DNA from 4 places in the Streptomyces sp. NBC_00273 genome. Region 1 is predicted to be linked to each of the others. Evidence: riboswitches for the same ligand, from Rfam matches in the RefSeq annotation. Region 1 holds a riboswitch; each other region holds the start of a gene.
What was found. A riboswitch is a leader RNA that binds a small molecule or an ion and turns the genes downstream of it on or off. The one in region 1 is predicted to bind cobalamin.
Positions count from the first base shown of each region.

Region 2: linked by a shared signal. The riboswitch ahead of OG386_RS06305 (CoA-acylating methylmalonate-semialdehyde dehydrogenase) and the one ahead of OG386_RS32160 (cobalamin biosynthesis protein) in region 1 are both predicted to bind cobalamin.
Region 3: linked by a shared signal. The riboswitch ahead of metE (5-methyltetrahydropteroyltriglutamate--homocysteine S-methyltransferase) and the one ahead of OG386_RS32160 (cobalamin biosynthesis protein) in region 1 are both predicted to bind cobalamin.
Region 4: linked by a shared signal. The riboswitch ahead of OG386_RS16655 (ribonucleoside-diphosphate reductase subunit alpha) and the one ahead of OG386_RS32160 (cobalamin biosynthesis protein) in region 1 are both predicted to bind cobalamin.

Region 1 is NZ_CP108067.1:7,208,440-7,213,442, reverse strand. Features, by position in the region: gene OG386_RS32170 (inorganic phosphate transporter) at 1-1,018, shown strand, start outside; gene OG386_RS32165 (hypothetical protein) at 1,063-1,284, shown strand; cobalamin riboswitch at 1,396-1,550, shown strand; gene OG386_RS32160 (cobalamin biosynthesis protein) at 1,587-2,549, shown strand; partial or broken gene OG386_RS32155 (cobyric acid synthase) at 2,546-4,063, shown strand; gene OG386_RS32150 (putative cobaltochelatase) at 4,326-5,003, shown strand, end outside.
Region 2 is NZ_CP108067.1:1,474,942-1,479,944, reverse strand. Features, by position in the region: gene OG386_RS06310 (acyl-CoA dehydrogenase family protein) at 1-381, opposite strand, end outside; gene OG386_RS06305 (CoA-acylating methylmalonate-semialdehyde dehydrogenase) at 378-1,877, opposite strand; cobalamin riboswitch at 2,083-2,253, opposite strand; gene OG386_RS06300 (short-chain fatty acyl-CoA regulator family protein) at 2,354-3,769, opposite strand; gene aceA (isocitrate lyase) at 4,158-5,003, shown strand, end outside.
Region 3 is NZ_CP108067.1:8,057,486-8,062,488, forward strand. Features, by position in the region: gene OG386_RS36100 (FAD-dependent oxidoreductase) at 1-1,415, shown strand, start outside; gene OG386_RS36105 (hypothetical protein) at 1,511-2,056, opposite strand; cobalamin riboswitch at 2,272-2,500, shown strand; gene metE (5-methyltetrahydropteroyltriglutamate--homocysteine S-methyltransferase) at 2,681-4,999, shown strand; gene OG386_RS36115 (TetR/AcrR family transcriptional regulator) at 4,996-5,003, opposite strand, start outside.
Region 4 is NZ_CP108067.1:3,940,032-3,945,034, reverse strand. Features, by position in the region: gene OG386_RS16660 (ribonucleotide-diphosphate reductase subunit beta) at 1-138, opposite strand, end outside; gene OG386_RS16655 (ribonucleoside-diphosphate reductase subunit alpha) at 138-2,528, opposite strand; cobalamin riboswitch at 2,672-2,793, opposite strand; gene OG386_RS16650 (GNAT family N-acetyltransferase) at 2,845-3,342, opposite strand; gene OG386_RS16645 (Uma2 family endonuclease) at 3,420-4,004, shown strand; gene OG386_RS16640 (CstA-like transporter-associated (seleno)protein) at 4,063-4,260, opposite strand; gene OG386_RS16635 (carbon starvation CstA family protein) at 4,257-5,003, opposite strand, start outside.

The DNA.
Region 1 (5,003 bases):
GATCCTCTGGAACCTCGTCACCTGGCTGGTCGGTCTTCCCTCCAGCTCCTCGCACGCCCTGATGGGTGGCCTCATCGGTGCCGCGGTCGCCTCCGCCGGCATCGGCGCGGTCAACGGCAGCGTCGTCATCACCAAGGTCCTCATCCCCGCGATCGCCGCCCCGCTGGTGGCCGGCATCGCCGCTTACCTGGCCGCCAAGGTCACGTACAAGCTGGGGAACAAGGTCGGCGAGAAGACCTCCGCCAAGGGTTACCGCGCCGGCCAGATCGCCTCGGCCGGTCTCGTCTCCCTCGCGCACGGCACCAACGACGCGCAGAAGACGATGGGCATCATCACCCTGGCCCTCATCGCCGGCGGCGCGATCGCGCCCGACGCGAACCCGCCGGTCTGGGTCATCGTCTCCGCCGGTATGGCCATCGCGATGGGCACCTACCTGGGCGGCTGGCGCATCATCCGCACCATGGGCAGCGGCCTGACCGACCTGCACCCGCAGCAGGGCTTCGCCGCCCAGACCTCGGCCGCGTCCGTCATCCTCGCCTCGTCGAACCTGGGCTTCTCGCTCTCCACCACCCACTCGTGCTCCGGTGCGGTCATGGGTGCGGGCCTGGGCCGCAAGGGCGGTGTGGTCCGCTGGTCCACCGCGACCCGCATGTTCGTCGCCTGGGGCCTGACCCTGCCGGCCGCCGCGCTGGTCTCGGCCGGTGCCGAGCTGGTCATGCGCATCGGTGACGTCGGCATCGCCGCGGTCACGGTCTTCCTGATCGGCTCCTGCCTGGCCATCTGGCTCATCTCGCGCCGCCAGGTCGTCGACCACAACAACGTCAACGAGGTGGAGTCGGCCCGCGCCGAGGAGCCGGGTGTCGTCACCACGGCGATCGCCGCGGTCACCGTCCCGCCGACCGTCGCCGCCGCCGGCACCACCGCCGCGGCGACGACCGCCGAGGTCACGGACGAAGCCCTCAAGGCCACCATCCCGGCCGCGACGCAGACCCCGGCGGCTACGGCCACCGCGGTCTGACCGAGACAGAGACACAGAGACCCGGACATTCAGAAAGCGGCAGTATGAAGATCGACTGGGAAGCGCTCGGCTCCGTCTTCGGGGTCAGCCTCTTCGCCACCGTCGCCCTCGTGACCCTCTTCACCCTGGGCCTGGTGGGCCTGTCCAAGCACGAGACCGCCACCGAGCAGGGCGGCACCGCCACCCTCGCCCGCAGCGGCGCGTACGCCTGCTTCGCCGTCATCGCGGCGGCCGTGGGCTACGGGATCTACCTGATCGTCGCCTGATCCGCCGCCCCGCGGCCGACCGGGCGTGAAGGCTCCCTCCGGGTTTGTCCCGGAGGGAGCTTTTCGCATCCCGCGCCCCTGCCGCGCCGCAGGTCAACGGCGAGTTGACGGGCCTTCGACGTGCGTGGTGGACTGCCGGAGCCAATACGGCGGCATGGAGAGGAAGTCCGGTGCGAATCCGGCGCGGTCCCGCCACTGTCACCGGAACCGCACGCCGCGCGTGCGTCCCGGGAGCCAGGAACTCTCGCCGCCGGACACGTCGAACCAGGGCGCGGACCCTGAGTGAGGACATACCTGTCACCATGCGTGCCGATCGCGTCTTCGCGTACGGCGCCACGGCGGGCCTGATCGGCGACCGGATCCTCGGGGATCCGCGCCGAGGGCACCCCGTGGCCGCCTTCGGACGGGCCGCCGCCGCCGTCGAACGCTCCCTGTGGCGCGACGACCGCGGCCGGGGCCTCCTGCACACCCTGGTGTGCGCCGGGGGCGCGGCCGCCGTCGGAGCGCTGGGCGCCCGAGCCGTGCGATCCCGGCCCGCGGCCGCCCGTATCGCCCTGACCGCCGCCGCCACCTGGGCCGTCGTGGGCGGCACCTCCCTGGGCCGCGAGGCCCGCGCCATCGGTGGCGCGCTCGCCGCCGGGGACGTCGAGGTGGCCCGGGAGCGGCTGCCCCACCTGTGCGGACGCGACCCGCAGGCCCTGGACGGGCAGCAGATGGCCCGCGCCGTCGTGGAGTCCGTCGCCGAGAACACCTCCGACGCGGTGGTCGGGGCCCTCGTGTGGGGCGCCGTCGCCGGAGTCCCCGGACTGCTGGCCTTCCGTGCCGTGAACACCCTGGACGCGATGGTCGGCCACAAGTCCTCCCGCTACCTGCGCTACGGCTGGGCCTCCGCCCGGCTCGACGACCTGGCCGGCTGGCCGGGAGCCCGGCTGACGGCGGTCGCCGCCGTACTGGCCGGCCCCGACCGGCGGGGCGCCGTACGGGCCTGGCGCGCGGACGCCGCCGCGCACCCGAGCCCGAACGCCGGACCCGTCGAGGCCTCCTTCGCCGGGGCGCTGGGTGTCAGACTGGGCGGAACCCTCGCGTACGGCGGCCGGGTCGAGCACCGGGCCGTACTGAACGGCGGGGCGGGGCGACCGGTGGAGGTCGCGGACATCGAGCGGGCGGTACGGCTGTCGCGGCAGGTGACCTGGCTGGCCCTGGGCGCCTGCGTGGCCGCCCGGCTGCTGGTCTCCCGTACGACACGGAGAGGGCGGCGCGGATGAGCGGCGCGAAGCGCGGCGGCGGTCTGCTGGTCGCGGGCACCACGTCGGACGCGGGCAAGAGCGTGGTCACGGCGGGCATCTGCCGCTGGCTGGCCCGGCAGGGCGTGAAGGTCGCGCCCTTCAAGGCGCAGAACATGTCGCTGAACTCCTTCGTGACGCTGGAGGGCGCCGAGATCGGGCGCGCCCAGGCGATGCAGGCCCAGGCGGCCCGCGTGGAGCCGACCGCTCTGATGAACCCGGTGCTGCTCAAGCCGGGCAGTGACCGCAGCAGCCAGGTGGTGCTGCTGGGCAAGCCGGTGGGCGAGATGAGCGCCCGCGGCTACCACGGCGGGCGCCAGGAGCAGCTGCTCGGCATCGTCACGGACTGCCTGGAGCAGCTGCGGGGCACGTATGACGCCGTGATCTGCGAGGGGGCGGGAAGTCCGGCCGAGATCAACCTGCGCCGGACCGACATCGTGAACATGGGGATCGCGCGGGCCGCACGGTTCCCGGTGGTCGTGGTCGGGGACATCGACCGCGGCGGGGTCTTCGCGTCCTTCTTCGGGACGACGGCGCTGCTCTCCCCCGAGGACCAGTCCCTGATCGCGGGATACCTGGTCAACAAGTTCCGCGGCGACGTGTCGCTGCTGGAGCCGGGCATGGAGATGCTCCGCGGCCTGACGGGCCGGGCCACGTACGGGGTGCTGCCGTTCCAGCACGGCCTGGGCATCGACGAGGAGGACGGCCTGCGGGTCTCCCTGCGCGGGGCGGTGCGCGAGTCCGTGGTCGCGCCTCCGGTGGGCGAGGACGTGCTGCGGGTCGCCGTGTGCGCGGTGCCGCTGATGTCGAACTTCACGGACGTCGACGCGCTCGCGGCGGAGCCGGGGGTCGTGGTGCGGTTCGTGGACCGGGCCGAGGAACTGGCCGATGCGGACCTGGTCGTCGTACCCGGCACCCGGGGCACGGTGAAGGCCCTCCAATGGCTGCGCGAGCGCGGGCTCGCGGACGCGCTGCTGCGGCGGGCCGCCGAGGGGCGGCCGGTGCTGGGCATCTGCGGCGGGTTCCAGGCGCTGGGCGAGCGGATCTCGGACGAGGTCGAATCGAAGGCGGGCGAGGTCGACGGCCTCGGCCTGCTCCCCGTACGGGTCCGCTTCGAGCGGGAGAAGACCCTGGCACGGCCTTCCGGAACGGCTCTCGGCGAGGAGGTCGCGGGCTACGAGATCCACCACGGCGTGGCCGAGGTGCTGGGCGGCGAGGCCTTCCTGGACGGCTGCCGGGTCGGGTCGGTGTGGGGCACCCACTGGCACGGTTCGCTGGAGTCGGACGGCTTCCGCCGGGCGTTCCTGCGGGAGGTGGCCGCGGCCGCCGGCCGCCGCTTCGTCCCGGCACCGGACACCTCGTTCGCCGCGCTGCGGGAGGAGCAGCTGGACCTGCTCGGCGACCTGATCGAAGAACACGCCGATACGGACGCACTGCTGCGGCTGATCGAGGACGGCGCTCCGGCCGGCCTCCCGTTCCTCCCCCCGGGCGCACCGTGACGGGCCGGGCCCTGCGGGGCTGTCCCCCACCCCGCCCCTTCCCGAAACCGGGCTCCGCCCGGACCCGCGCCCCAATCTCCCCCGGCTACCGCTGGGAGGGGCCCCCGTGCGGGGCTGACATCGCCCTGCGGGCCGTCCGGCCGCACGGCACCAGCCACATCAAGCCCCGCCGGCGATTGAGGCGCGGGGTCTGGGGCGGAGCCCCAGCAGCAGCGCCGCACACGGCAACGGTCCGCGCCTTCCAAGGAGTGAGCAACGCATGAGCACGCCCTACCCGTTCACCGCAGTGGTCGGCCAAGCCGACCTGCGGCTGGCGCTCCTGCTCAACGCCGTGAGCCCAGCGGTCGGCGGGGTGCTCGTGCGCGGTGAGAAGGGGACCGCCAAGTCCACCGCCGTCCGCGCGCTGTCCGCGCTGCTGCCGCAGGTCGACGTCGTGTCGGGCTGCCGGTTCAGCTGCGCGCCCACCGCGCCGGATCCGGCCTGCCCGGACGGCCCGCACGAGCCCGGTCCCGGCGGTCTGCGGCCCGCCCGCATGGTGGAGCTGCCCGTCGGCGCCTCCGAGGACCGCCTCGTCGGCGCCCTCGACATCGAACGGGCCCTCGCCGAGGGCGTGAAGGCCTTCGAGCCCGGGCTGCTCGCCGACGCCCACCGCGGGATCCTCTACGTCGACGAGGTCAACCTCCTCCACGACCACCTGATCGACCTGCTGTTGGACGCCGCCGCAATGGGCGCCTCCTACGTCGAGCGCGAGGGCGTGTCCGTCCGGCACGCCGCCCGCTTCCTTCTCGTCGGCACGATGAACCCCGAGGAGGGTGAGCTGCGGCCGCAGCTCCTCGACCGGTTCGGACTCACCGTCGAGGTGGCCGCCTCCCGCGAGCCCGCCCAGCGCGTCGAGGTGGTCCGCCGCCGGCTCGCCTACGAGGACGACCCGGCGGGC
Region 2 (5,003 bases), 5.7 Mb from region 1:
CAGGCAGTAGCTGCCCAGCGACCGGGCGGAGCACAGGTCGGGGAGCCAGCGCGCCCGCTGGTCCGCGTCCCCGTACCGGTCGATCATCCAGGCGACCATGTTGTGGATGGAGAGGTATCCGGCGATGGAGGGGCAACCGGTGGCGAGGGTCTCGAAGACGAGGACGCCGTCGCTGCGGCTGAGGCCGGAACCGCCGTGCCCCTCGCGGACGTAGACGCCGCCGAGCCCGAGGTCCGCCGCCTTGCGGATCACGTCCAGCGGGAAGTGCTTGTCCTGGTCCCAGGTGACGGCGTACGGGCCGAGCTGCTCCTGGGCGAAGTCGAGGGTGACCTCGGCGAGGGCGAGCTGATCGGGGCTGAGGGTGAGGGTCACCGGGCTCATCCCATCGTCGGGATGGTGAAGCTCGCGCCCTCCTTGGCCCCGGAGGGCCAGCGCGAGGTGACGGTCTTGGTACGGGTGTAGAAGCGGATCGAGTCGGGGCCGTGCTGGTTCAGGTCGCCGAAGCCGGACCGCTTCCAGCCGCCGAAGGTGTGGTACGCCACGGGGACGGGGATCGGCACGTTGACGCCGACCATGCCGGCGCCCACCCGGCGGGTGAAGTCGCGCGCGGTGTCGCCGTCGCGCGTGAAGATCGCGACGCCGTTGCCGTACGGGTGCTCGGTGGGCAGGCGCAGGGCCTCCTCGTAGTCGGCGGCCCGTACGACGGACAGCACCGGGCCGAAGATCTCCTCGCGGTAGATCCGCATCTGCGGGGTCACGCGGTCGAAGAGGGTGGCTCCGGCGAAGAAGCCGTCCTCGTGTCCCGGCAGGGCGAACCCGCGCCCGTCCACGACGAGTTCGGCGCCCTCGGTGGCTCCGATGCCGACGTAGCGGTTCACCCGGTCGAGGGCGTCCCGGCTCACCAGCGGACCGAAGTCGGCCTCGGGGTCGTCGGAGCGACCCACGCGCAGGGTGGCGATGCGCTCCGCCAACTTGGCCACCAGGGCGTTCGCGGTCTCCTCGCCGACGGGGACGGCGACGGCGATGGCCATGCAGCGCTCGCCCGCGGAGCCGTAGCCGGCGCCGATGAGGGCCTCCACGGCCTGGTCGAGATCGGCGTCGGGCATCACGATCATGTGGTTCTTGGCGCCGCCGAAGCACTGGGCGCGCTTGCCGTGGGCCGCGGCGGTGGCGTAGATGTGCGCGGCGATCGGGGTGGAACCGACGAAGCCGAGGGCCTGCACGCGCGGGTCTTCGAGGAGGGTGTCGACGGCTTCCTTGCCGCCGTTGACCACGTTGAGCACGCCGGGCGGCAGACCGGCCTCCAGGAACAGCTCGGCGAGGCGCAGCGGTACGGAGGGGGCGCGCTCGGAGGGCTTCAGGATGAAGGAGTTGCCGCAGGCCAGGGCGGGTGCGGCCTGCCACAGGGGGATCATCGCGGGGAAGTTGAAGGGGGTGATCCCGGCGACCACGCCCAGCGGTGAGCGCAGGGAGTACACGTCGATCCCGGTGCCCGCGTTGTCGGTGAACTCGCCCTTCAGCAAGTGCGGGACGCCGGCGGCGAACTCGACCACCTCCAGGCCGCGTTGCAGGTCGCCGTGGGCGTCGGCGACGGTCTTGCCGTGCTCGGAGGACAACAGCCGGGCGAGCGAGTCCCGTTCGCCCTCGACCAGCTGGAGGAAGCGCAGCAGTACGCGCGAGCGGCGCTGCGGGTTCCACTGCCCCCAGTCGGCCTGTGCCTCCTCTGCGTTCGCGACGGCGGCCTCGGTGTCGGCCCGCCCCGCGAGCGGGACCCGGGCCTGGACGGCACCGGTGTTGGGGTCGTACACGTCGGTGAAGAGACCGGAGGATCCGGTGGTGTGCTTGCCGCCGATGAAATGGGTGAGTTCGCGGACCATGGGTGCCTGCTCTCGTCAGGTTGGATCCGGGGATGGCACGGCCGACCGGCGGACGGCACCCGATCGGGTGCGCCGCTGGGGAAGGTCGTGGGACGGGGTCGAAAGGGACGACCTACGAGCGCGCGAACGTGTGCGTGCGCTCCGCCGGATTACCAGGGTCGTGGGTACAAACCGGTGCCATGCGTGTCTGCTCCATCCTCGTGGACAACACGGAACATCCGCGGCCGGTATCCTGACTCCCGGATCCCCGCGTGCCGCCCGCCTTCCCGACAGACCTCGTCAGTGGCGTGTGGATGGCAGCACACTCCCCGGTCACAGTGGCGGGACCGTGCCGGTTTCTCACCGGCTTCCCTGCACCGCGGACCTTGTGCCACGAACATATAGTTGGACGTCCTAGTAAGTCCAGAGCCGCCACCGCGCGCCTTCCGTCCGGCCCCGCCGGCCGCGCCCTCCGCGGCCCGCGGCCTGACGTCCGCTCAGTCCCGTGCGGTGACCGGGTTCCTGGTCACCGGGTACGGGACGAAGGTGCTGCTGTTCTCGTCGACGGCCAGCGCCCGCCCGAGCGGCGGTACGGCCCGCTGCGGACAGTCGAGGCGTTCGCAGAGGCGGCAGCCCATGCCGATGGGGGTGGCGGCCGCCGTGTTGTCGAGGGCGAGCCCGTCGGCGTACACCAGCCGTGAGGCGTGCCGGATCTCGCAGCCGAGCCCGATCGCGAAGGTCTTGCCGGGCTCGCCCCAGCCTCCGCGGTGGCGGGTGACGGCCCGGGCGGTCCACAGGTACCGCTGCCCGTCGGGCATGGCGGCCACCTGGACGTGGATGCGGCCGGGCGCGGCGAAGGCCTCGTACACGTTCCACAGCGGGCAGGTGCCGCCCGCGCGGGAGAAGTGGAATCCGGTCGCCGACTGCCGCTTCGACATGTTCCCGGCCCGGTCCACCCGGACGAAGGAGAAGGGCACCCCGCGCAGCCTGGGCCGTTGCAGGGTGCTGAGGCGGTGGCAGACCGTCTCGTAGCCGATCCCGAAGTGGTCGGTGAGTCGCTCGATGTCGTAGCGGAACTCCTCGGCGGCCGAATGGAAGGCGCGGTACGGGAGGATGAGCGCGCCCGCGAAGTGGTTGGCGATGCCGATCCGCGCGAGGGCGTGGACGGGGGTGCCGGGCGGGAAGTCCTCGGCGGCCAGCCGGTCCAGCTCGGCCCCGTACTCGATCAGCGCCAGCTGCGTGGCCATCCGGAACGCCTGCTGTCCCGGCCGGAGCCGGTTCGACAGGTGCAGTACCCGGGCGGCGGGGTCGTAGTGGTGCAGCCGGTCGGAGTCCGTGGCCGTCCGGATCCCGTGCCGGTCGCCGAGCCGGCGGGTCAGTGCGCGGATGACGTCCCCCGGGCGGATGCCGATCTCGGCGGCGAGGTCTTCGGCGGCCACGTCGGTGTCGTGGAGGTAGTTCTGCCGGCGGTAGAAGAACTCGCGGATCTCCTCGTGGGGCGAGCGCGGGCTGTCGGTGGCCACGTCCCGGCCGTCGGCGGCGTGGGCGAGGCGCTCGGTCAGGAGCTGGCTGCGCCGGCCCAGGTCCAGCAGCACCGAGGCGACCGCGGGCATGCGGGTGGCCAGTTCGGCCAGGTCGGAGGGGGAGACGCGGGCCTGCGCCACCTCGTTCGCGAGCGCCTCGCGCAGGTCGGCGACCAGTCGGCTGGTGTCGCGTTCGGAGAAGAAGCCCGGATCGACGCCGAAGGCCTCGGTGAGCCGCAGCAGGACCGGAACGGTGAGCGGCCGGGAGTCGTGCTCCATCTGGTTGAGGTAGCTGGGGGAGATGGCGAGCACCCGGGCCAGGTCGGCCTGGGTCATCCGCCGCTCCTCGCGCAGCCGCCGCAGCCGCGCTCCCGCGTACGTCTTGCTCACCGCACTCCCTCACCGTCTGCCGGGCCGGACACGCGCCGCCAGGATACGGCGATCTTCGCGACCGATGGTCTTCGCAACCTTGGCAATTCCGGGGCCGAAGATTCGCAGACCTTGGCAGATGTACGTCCTTGATGGCACTCGGTGTCAGTGTCAGAGTCGGTGCTGCGGCCCGCCGGACACGGTGGCCGGGACGAACCGACTGGCCCGATTCACGCCCTGATTTCGGCCGTCCAGACAGTTCGCCCCGGCGGCTCGGCAGCATTGCTCAGCTTCGGCCCATGGCCGGGTTCGGCGGCCGCATCTCCCTACCAGGCACAGAGTGCCAACGCATCGGGTCCACGGCCCGGCCCATTGGCAAGACAAGCGACGGATGGAAACGGTGACGGTCATGGCAGAGGCGAACACGACGGCGGCGGCCGAGCAGCTCAAGCAGCGGTGGGCCGACGACCCCCGCTGGGCGGGCATCGAGCGCACCTACACGGCCGAGGACGTGGTGCGGCTCTCGGGCAGCGTCCGCGAGGAGCACACCCTGGCCCGGCGCGGTGCCGAGCGGCTGTGGCGACAGCTCCACGAGCAGGACTACATCCACGCCCTCGGCGCGCTCACCGGCGGCCAGGCGGTCCAGCAGGTGCGCGCCGGACTCCAAGCGATCTACCTCTCCGGCTGGCAGGTGGCCGCCGACGCGAACCAGGCCGGGCACACCTACCCGGACCAGAGCCTGTACCCGGTCAACTCGGTCCCGCAGGTGGTGCGCAGGATCAACAACGCGCTGCTGCGCGCCGACCAGATCGCCACCGCCGAGGGCGGCACCGACACGACGGACTGGCTCGCGCCGATCGTCGCGGACGCCGAGGCCGGCTTCGGCGGCCCCCTGAACGCCTTCGAACTCACCAAGGCGATGATCGCGGCGGGTGCGGCCGGCATCCACTACGAGGACCAGCTGGCCTCCGAGAAGAAGTGCGGCCACCTCGGCGGCAAGGTCCTCGTCCCGACCGCGCAGCACGTCCGCACCCTCAACGCGGCCCGTCTGGCAGCCGACATCGCCGACGTCCCGACCCTGATCATCGCCCGTACGGACGCCCTCGCCGCCACCCTGCTGACCAGCGACGTGGACGAGCGCGATGCGGAGTTCTGCACGGGCGAGCGCACCGCGGAGGGCTTCTACCACGTCCGGGGCGGAATGGCTCCGGTCATCGCCCGCGGCCTCGCCTACGCCCCGTACGCCGACCTGATC
Region 3 (5,003 bases), 850 kb from region 1:
AGATCGACCCGGGCGGCGCGCTCGCGCGCTTCAGTCCGGCGGCATGGTGTCTGTGCAGCCAGAACGACATTGAGCCGGTCCTGATGTCCGTGACCCCCTCACTAGGGGCTGACCTGCGTTTCTCCACCGAACTCCTCTCCTTCGACCAGGACCCGGGCGGGGTCACCGCGATCGTGAAGAACCGGGAGACCGGGGAGCACAGCACGGTGCGCGCGGACTACCTCGTCGCCGCCGACGGGCCGCGCAGCCCCGTGCGGGAGGCGCTCCGGATCGGCCAGAGCGGCTCCGGGGACCTGTTCCACAACGTGAGCATCACCTTCCGGTCGCAGATGCTGGCCCACGTGGTCGGCGACCGGCGTTTCATCGTGTGCTACCTGACCAAGCCCGATGCCGACGGGGCCCTGCTGCCGGTCGACAACGGCGAGCGGTGGGTCTTCCACGCGCCCTGGCACCCGGACCGGGGCGAGACGCTGGAGGACTTCACCGACGAGCGCTGCGTGGAGCACATCCGCCGGGCCGTCGGCGCCCCGGACCTGGACGTCGAGGTCACCGGGAAGGCCCCGTGGCACGCCGCCGAGCGGGTCGCCGAGCGGTACGCGGTCGGCCGGGTCTTCCTGGCCGGTGACTCCGCCCACGAGATGTCCCCCACCGGGGCGTTCGGCTCGAACACCGGCATCCAGGACGCCCACAACATCGCCTGGAAGCTCGCCGCGGTGCTGAACGGTTCGGCCGGGCCGGGGCTGCTGCAGACCTACGAGGCCGAGCGGTTGCCGGTGGCCCGGGCGACGAGCGAGCGCGCCTCGGCGCGGTCGGCGGAGCACAGCCACCCGGGATACGAGCCCGACCCCGAACCCACGTCCGCGCCCGCTCCGGATTCCGGGTCCGCGCCCACGCCTGCGGCCGGGCCGGACTCCGCGCCCGGCGTCGGCGGCGGCCGGCAGGGCGGGGTCCTCTCCGTGGCCATGGGCTACCGCTACAACCAGGGCGCGGTGCTGGGAGCCGACCCGGAGCAGCCCGTCGTGCCCGAACGGATGCGGCTCTGCGGCGATCCGGGCAGTCGTGCACCGCACATGTGGCTCTGTGGTCCGGGGGATCCGGAGCCGAAGTCCACCGTGGACCTCTACGAGCGATCCTTCGTCCTGCTGTGCTCCGAGGGCGCTCCGTGGCGTGCCGCGGGGCGGTCCGTCGCCGAACAGTTGGGCGTTCCCCTGGACGTGTACGCGATCGGCACCGGTCCGGAGGCCGACCTGATCCCGGCGAACGGCGGCGACTGGACCGAGGTGCACGGCACGACCGGGCAGGGCGCGGTCCTCGTCCGCCCGGACGGCTTCGTGGCGTGGCGTTCGGCGCAGGCGGTGGCGGATCCGGCGGCGGTCCTGCACGAGGTCCTGACCACGCTGCTGGACCGCTCCTGATCCGGCCGATCCCGCTTCCCGCGAGCCCGGGGGCGCCGTCCGGCGGAGTGATCCGCGGGACGGCGCCCTTCACCTCGTGACGATGGCGGAGCGGGTCATCGCGTCGTCTTCGAGCCGAGGGCCCCGGGAGTCCTCGGGACCCAGTCGGGGGTTGCCGAGGCCTGCTTCGGGTCCGGCTCCCGCATGGTCACGCGCCAACCGTCCTCTCCGGCCCTTCCGGTGAGGCGCACCGTGAACGACTTGGTCTGGCCCGTGTCGTGGAAGTACACGACGACGAGCTGCCGCACGGACCCCTCGTCGTAGAACTCCGCGGTCACCTTCCCCTTGGCCCCCTCGTGGAAGGCCCGGATCCAGTTCCGCGCGGTCCGCTCGACGTCCCCCTTCGCGTCGTCGGGGTCGGCGGCGAGCGACTCCACCTCCTCGGCCTTGCCGTCGGCGAGCCGCCAGATCAGCTTCTGGGTGATCTGGAGGGATTCGGAGGTGGGGTACCCGACCACGCCCAGCGGTTCGTGCCCCGCGTAGTCGGTCGCGTACTGCAACGCTTCGTCGTCGGCGGCGCATGCGGTGAGACCGCCCCATGCCACCACGGACACCAGGGCGGCGCGCAGGGCGAGTGCGGCGCGCGGGACCGGTCCAGCCATACTTCCTCGGTCTTCCGGTGGTCATCGAGCGATCTCGATGCAGAGAGCTGCAACGTACTGCCCTGACCGGGCAGTTCGATCCGGTAAACGGACAAGCGGGACACAACTCGCGCCGCAGTGACGCAATTCACTCCATGGCTGGATTTCGACCCTCATGTGTCTCACCCCGCCATCCGGATGCCGGACAACCCCGCGCGCCGGCGGGCAACGCCGTCTACTCTGGCCGGGCAGCTGGTTCGCCCCGTCCGCCAGGCGGGATGCGTCGCAAGAGGGAACCCGGTGGGAATCCGGGACTGCCCCGCAGCGGTGAGCGGGAACGACCGCCGTCATACGCACTGGGCCCGGACGGGTCTGGGAAGCGACGGCCAGTAGGAGTCTCGTACGGCATCCGTACGACGGGACGCGCCCGCGAGTCCGAAGACCTGCCCGTTGCCCGTGCGCGACCGATCGCGCGCGGAAATCCCGGTGACCTCGTGGGCGGGTCGGCGACACATCAGGCGGACGACCGCGGGCACGTGCAGCCGCACGCACCCGTACCCGGTCGGCATCCGCCCGGTTCGTCATCCCTTCGCGCCCTCGACCCCTCACCGGGTCCACAGGAGAACGCTCGCGAAGGAGAGTTCCGTGACCCGCACGACCCCCGCCGCCGCAGGACGGCCCACGGTGGCCACCGTGTACGGCTACCCCCGCCAAGGCCCCAACCGCGAACTGAAGAAGTCCGTCGAGGGCTACTGGAGCGGCCGCAACGACGCCGAAGCCCTCCGGGAAACCGCCCGCGACCTGCGCCGGGCCAACTGGCAGCAGCTGGCCGACGCCGGCATCACCGAGGTGCCCACCGGTGACTTCTCGTACTACGACCACGTGCTGGACACCAGCGTGATGGTCGGCGCCGTCCCCGCGCGGCACCGCGCCGCCGCCCTGGCCGACCCGCTCGACGGGTACTTCGCCATGGCGCGCGGTACCCGGGACGTGGCGCCGCTGGAGATGACCAAGTGGTTCGACACCAACTACCACTACCTGGTGCCGGAGCTCGGCCCGGACACGGTCTTCACCGCCGACTCCACCAAGCAGGTCGCCGAGCTGGAGGAAGCGCTCGGGCTGGGCCACGCCGCCCGCCCGGTCCTGGTCGGACCCGTCACCTACCTGCTGCTGGCCAAGCCCGCCCCCGGCGTCGCCGCCGACTTCGATCCGCTGGCCCTGCTCGACCGGCTGCTGCCCGTCTACGCGCAGGTCCTGGCCGACCTGCGCGCCGCCGGAGCCGAATGGGTGCAACTGGACGAGCCCGCCCTGGTGCAGGACCGCACCCCGGCCGAGCTGAACGCCACCGCCCGCGCGTACCGCGAGCTCGGCGGCCTGCCCGACCGGCCCAAGCTGCTCGTCGCCTCCTACTTCGACCGGCTCGGCGAGGCCCTGCCCGTGCTGGCCAAGGCACCCGTCGAAGGGCTCGCCCTGGACTTCACCGAGGCCGCGGCCGCGAACCTCGACGACCTCGCCGCCGTCGGCGGCCTGCCCGGCAAGCGCCTCGTCGCCGGTGTCGTCGGCGGCCGCAACATCTGGATCAACGACTACGAGAAGTCCCTCAGCACCCTCGGCACCCTCCTCGGGCTCGCCGACCGGGTGGACGTGGCCGCCTCCTGCTCCCTGCTCCACGTGCCGCTGGACGCCACCGCCGAACGGGACGTCGACCCGCAGGTGAGGCGCTGGCTCGCCTTCGCCCGCCAGAAGACCGCGGAGGTCGCCACGCTCGCCCGGGGCCTGGCCCGCGGCACGGAGGCCATCGCCGCCGAACTCGCCGCCAACCGGGCCGACCTGGCCTCCCGCGCCGGATCCGCCCTCACCCACGATCCGGCCGTCCGGGCCCGCACCGCCGCCGTCACCGGCGCGGACGGGCGGCGCGCCCAGCCGTACCCGGAGCGGGCCGCCGCCCAGCGGGCGCACCTGGGCCTCCCGCTGCTTCCGACGACCACGATCGGATCGTTCCCGCAGACCACCGAACTGCGCACCGCCCGCGCCGACCTGCGGGCCGGGCGCATCGACACCGCCGGCTACGAGGACCGCATCCGGGCCGAGATCCGGGAGGTCCTGGCCTTCCAGGAGAAGGCCGGCATCGACGTACTGGTGCACGGCGAGCCCGAACGCAACGACATGGTGCAGTACTTCGCCGAGCAGCTCACCGGCTACCTGGCCACCCAGCACGGCTGGGTCCAGTCCTACGGCACCCGCTACGTCCGTCCGCCCGTCCTGGCCGGCGACGTCTCCCGCCCCGACCCGATGACCGTGCGCTGGACCACGTACGCCCAGGCGCAGACGTCCAAGCCGGTCAAGGGCATGCTGACTGGCCCCGTCACCATGCTCGCCTGGTCCTTCGTCCGCGACGACCAGCCCCTCGGCGACACCGCCCGCCAGGTGGCGCTCGCCCTGCGCGACGAGGTGGGCGACCTGGAGGCGGCCGGCACCGCGGTCATCCAGGTCGACGAACCCGCCCTGCGCGAGACCCTCCCGCTGCGGGCCGCCGATCACGCCGCCTACCTCGCCTGGGCCACCGAGTCCTTCCGGCTCACCACGGCCGGAGTCCGCCCGGACACCCAGATCCACACGCACATGTGCTACGCCGAGTTCGGTGACATCGTGGAGGCCATCGAGGACCTCGACGCCGATGTCATCAGCCTGGAGGCCGCCCGTTCCCACATGCAGGTCGCCGGTGAACTCGCGGGCGCCGGCTACCCGCGCGAGGTCGGTCCCGGCGTCTGGGACATCCACTCGCCGCGGATCCCCTCCGTCGCCGAGGCGACGGCCCTGTTGCGCAAGGGGTTGGGGGCCATCCCGGCGGAGCGGCTGTGGGTCAATCCCGACTGCGGCCTGAAGACCCGGGGCTGGCCGGAGACCAGGGCGTCCCTGGAGAACCTGGTCGAGGCGGCCCGGCAGGTACGCGCCGAGCTCTAGCGCG
Region 4 (5,003 bases), 3.3 Mb from region 1:
GTGGAGGTCGACCTCCTCGACGGTCCAGGTGTTCTTGATCGCGTCCCGGTAGCGCTCGTAGAAGTCGGGGTAGCGCATCGGGCGGAGCGTGAGCTCGAAGCCCGGGTCCAGGAGGTTCTTCTGGTCGTTGGAGCTCATTACTGGCAGGCCTCGCAAGACTCGGGGTTCTCAAGGGAGCAGGCCAGCGCCTCGGCGTCGGCGACCGCCTGCGGCAGCTCGACGGGGGTGGCCGCCTGCGCGGCCCGGGCGATCTTCGTCGCCGGGCGCGAGCGCAGGTAGTAGGTGGTCTTCAGACCCTGCTTCCAGGCGTACGCGTACATCGAGCTGAGCTTGCCGATGGTGGGCGTCTCCAGGAACAGGTTCAGCGACTGCGACTGGTCCAGGAACGGCGTACGGGCCGCCGCCATGTCGATCAGACCGCGCTGCGGGATCTCCCACGCCGTGCGGTACAGCTCGCGGACCTCGGCCGGGATCCAGCCGAAGCCCTGGACCGAGCCGGAGGAGTCGCGCAGCGCCTCGCGGGTCTGGGCGTCCCACACGCCGAGCTGCTTCAGCTCCTCCACCAGGTAGCCGTTCACCTGGAGGAACTCACCACTGAGCGTCTCGCGCTTGAAGAGGTTGGAGACCTGCGGCTCGATGCACTCGTACACGCCGGCGATCGAGGCGATCGTGGCCGTCGGGGCGATGGCGAGGAGCAGGGAGTTGCGCATGCCGGTCTCGGCGACGCGGGTGCGCAGCGCGTCCCAGCGCTCCGGCCAGTTCAGCTCGACGTCGTAGTGGTCCGGGTGCAGGACACCGCGGGCGGTACGGGTCTGCTCCCAGGCCGGGAGCGGGCCGCTGCGCTCGGCGAGGTCGCAGGAGGCCTCGTAGGCGGCCAGCATGATGCGCTCGGAGAGCTTGGTGGACAGGGCCTTCGCCTCGGGGGAGTCGAAGGGCAGCTTCAGCTTGAAGAAGACGTCCTGGAGACCCATCGCGCCCAGGCCCACCGGGCGCCAGCGGGCGTTGGAGCGGCCGGCCTGCTCGGTCGGGTAGAAGTTGATGTCCACCACGCGGTCGAGGAAGGTGACGGCCGTGCGGACGGTCTCGTCGATCCGCTCCCAGTCGATCTCGCGACCGTCCGCCGTGTCGATGACGAACGCGCCCAGGTTGACCGAGCCGAGGTTGCAGACGGCCGTCTCGCCGTCGTTGGTGACCTCGATGATCTCGGTGCACAGGTTCGAGGAGTGCACGACGGTGCCCGGTTCGGCGGTCTGGTTCGCCGTGCGGTTGGAGGCGTCCTTGAACGTCATCCAGCCCTGGCCGGTCTGCGCGAGGGTGCGCATCATCCGGCCGTACAGGTCGCGCGCCGGCATGGTCTTGCGGGCCAGGCCGTCCGCCTCGGCCTTGCGGTAGGCGGCGTCGAACTCGTCGCCCCACAGGTCGACCAGCTCGGGCACGTCGGCCGGGGAGAACAGCGACCAGTCGGCGTCGGAGTTCACGCGGCGCATGAACTCGTCCGGCACCCAGTGGGCGAGGTTCAGGTTGTGCGTACGGCGCTGGTCCTCACCGGTGTTGTCGCGGAGCTCCAGGAACTCTTCGATGTCCGCGTGCCAGGTCTCCAGGTAGACGGCGGCGGCGCCCTTGCGGCGGCCGCCCTGGTTCACGGCGGCGACGGAGGCGTCGAGGGTCTTCAGGAACGGCACGATGCCGTTGGAGTGGCCGTTGGTGCCGCGGATCAGCGAACCGCGGGCGCGGATGCGGGAGTACGAGAGGCCGATGCCGCCGGCGTGCTTGGAGAGGCGGGCGACCTGGTGGTAGCGGTCGTAGATCGAGTCGAGCTCGTCCAGCGGGGAGTCCAGCAGGTAGCAGGAGGACATCTGCGGGTGCCGGGTGCCGGAGTTGAAGAGGGTGGGGGAGGACGGCAGGTAGTCCAGGCGGCTCATCAGCCGGTACAGCGAGGCCACTTCCTCCACGGCCTGGACGCTCTCGTCGGCGGCCAGGCCGCAGGCCACGCGCAGCATGAAGTACTGCGGGGTCTCGATGACCTGACGGGTGATCGGGTGGCGCAGCAGGTAGCGGCTGTGCAGGGTGCGCAGGCCGAAGAAGCCGAAGCGGTCGTCGGCGCCCTCGGCGAGGGTCAGCTCGACGAGCGAGTCGAGCCGGGCCGCGTGGGTGCGGACGAACTCGGCCGTGCGGTCGGCGATGAGGCCCTCGCGGTGGCCGACCTCGACGGAGGCCGAGAAGGACGTGGAGCCCTGGCTCGCGGCCTCGTCGCGCACGGCCAGCGTCAGCAGGCGGGCGGCGAGCCGGGAGTAGGCCGGGTCCTCGGAGATCAGACCGGCGGCGGCCTCCGTGGCCAGCCCGCGCAGTTCGGCGTCGTCGGCGGCGGAGCTGCGGCCGCGCAGCGCGGAGGCCGCGACCCGGCCGGGGTCGGTGTCGGGGAGGTCCGCCGTAAGTTCGGTGAGGGTACGCAGCAGCGTGGCCCCCGGGCCCTCGGTGTTGTCGCCAGAAGTGGACTCGGCGCGCGGTGCGGAAGGCGCGATGGTCACGGCGGGAGCTCTCCCTCGCTCGGCCCGGTCATCGGCGAGGCGGGGCGCGAGCGGGCGCAGGCGGGCGCGACGAGAACGCGTACCCCGCATGGCGTCCACCGGCCCAACCGCGAGGCCCGGACGAATCGGCACCCGGTTCGGTCGAGCCGGGCGCGCTGTCGGCAGGTCATCGGACTTGGCGTCCGGTAGCCGGACACTTCATACCGTTGCGGGACAGTTCCGGATTCGCACCGGATTCCCCTGCGGCGACAGCAGGCATGAGCATACATGTGGGGGCGGCCCTGTGCGGTAACCCCCACATGTAGTGTCGGCGTGGCTACAGCTTGAGCCGGTAAGTGAGGAGTGTCAGGCCCTCGATCGGCGCCCAATCCCGCTCCGGAGTGCGTACGAAACCCAGGCGCGCGTAGATCCGATGGGCCCCGGCCATGCTGCGCTGGGTGGACAGGACCAGGCCGGTCACGCCCTCCACGGCCCGCGCCCGCTCGATGCAGGCCCGCACCAGAGCCTCGCCGGCGCCCTGGCCGCGCGCCTCGTGGGCCACCGCGAGCATCCGGAACTCCGCCTCGTCGGGGGCCGCGACGTCGGCGAGCGGACTGCCCGGAGCGGCGAACGTCACACCGCCGAGCAACCGGCCGTCCCGCTCGGCGACGAGCACCTCGGCCCGGGCGGCCCGGCCGGCCACGTCGCGCAGCACGTTCAGGTAGGCGTCGTCCTCGTTGAAGTCCAGATGCCCGTCGGCGAGGTAGGCCCGCGCCGTGATCTCGCCCAACTCCGCGTAGTCGGCGGGCAGCGCCGTTCTGATCACCATGTCCATGCGGTCGAGTGTGCGGGACGGTGCCGGCGGGCGGCGCTATCGTCGGAGACAGCACCGTCGAGGAAGGTGAGCGAGGCATGACCGTGATCGCCGACCGCCCCCACATGCTGACCGAGGAGTTCGAAGAACTCGCCTTCGCGGCACGCAACCGGATGGAGGGGCTGCAGCTCGAGTTCATCGACGGGAAGCTGCGGAGCAGGGCGCTGGGTGACGGCAGCCACGGGATGATCGTCCAGTGGCTCACGCGGATCTGCATGCAGCACCACCCCGAGCTCTGGCTGCACGCTGGGCGGGGCCTCAAGGTGCAGGCGGGCCGGGACGGCCGGGCGATTCCGAATGCCTCGCTGGCCCACTCGGGCGCGTTCGCCGGGCATGGCGAGTGGTCTGATCCCGATCCGGTACTCATGGCCGTCGAGGTCACGTCGTGGAACTCGGACACCGACCGTCGCCACCGCCAGGAGAAGCCCCGGGTGTACGCGGAGAGCGGCATCCCCGTCTACCTGCTGATCGACCGTGCCACGTCCGAGGTCTTGCTCTACAGCGAGCCCGGCGGGCAGCGGTACGAGTGCGTGCGCACCGTGTCCTACGGCAGGGACGTCCACCTCCCCGACCCCGTCGGTATCACCCTCCGGACGGAAGTCCTCAGGGACTGGGTGCGCTGAGACATGCCCGCAGGCCCCGCCGGAAGCATCCGGCGGGGCCTGCGGCCTGCGGGGCGGTTCAGCAGCAGCGGAAGCCCTCGCGGGGGTCCGCCTCGCGGGCGTCCGTACGGGCGCGTTCGAAGGCGCGGCGGGTGAGGACCTCCGCGTCCGGGTCGTGGGAGCGGGCGTGGGCCACGTAGCGGTCGTACGCGGCCTCCCCGGAGAACTCCCGGACGTAGAACCGGGCCCTGGCCAGCACGCTCCGTACGGTGCTCACGCCACCGGCTCCTTGACGTGTTCGCCGCCCGACTCCGGGCCCGCCGCGGCGAGCTCCGCCCGCTCCTCGGCGGTCGCGATCAGGCCGGCCGGGGCGACGATCTTCGACTTGGTCCACGGGGTCTCGGAGAGGGTCGCCGACCCCGGGTCGCGGACGGCCTTGAGGCAGGTCCGGGCCGCGTCCGCGAGGACCACGACGATCAGGAGGGCGAAGAAGGCGCACAGCACGCCGTCGACCGTGGCGTTGGTGACCACGGTGTGCATGTCGTCCATGTTCTTGGCGGGCGCCAGCACCTTGTCGGCGTCGATTCCGGCCTGGTACTTGTCGCGCTGGGCGAAGAAGCCGACCTTCACGTCCTCCGAGAAGATCTTCTGGTAGCTCGCGGTGAGGGTCACCGTGGCGTCCCAGACCAGCGGAACGCCCGTCACCCAGGCCCACTTGAGCCGGCCGGACTTGACCAGCAGCGTGGTGCAGACGGCCAGTGCGACCGCGGCGAGCAGTTGGTTGGCGATGCCGAAGAGCGGGAAGAGCTGGTTGATGCCGCCGAGCGGGTCCTTGATGCCGACCCACAGGAAGTAGCCCCAGCCGCCGACGACGATCGCGCTCGCGAACCACACGCCGGGCTTCCAGCTGACGTCCTTGAAGGACTTGTGCACGTTGCCGAGGGTGTCCTGGAGCATGAACCGGCCCACGCGGGTGCCCGCGTCGAGCGTCGTCAGGATGAAGAGCGCCTCGAACATGAT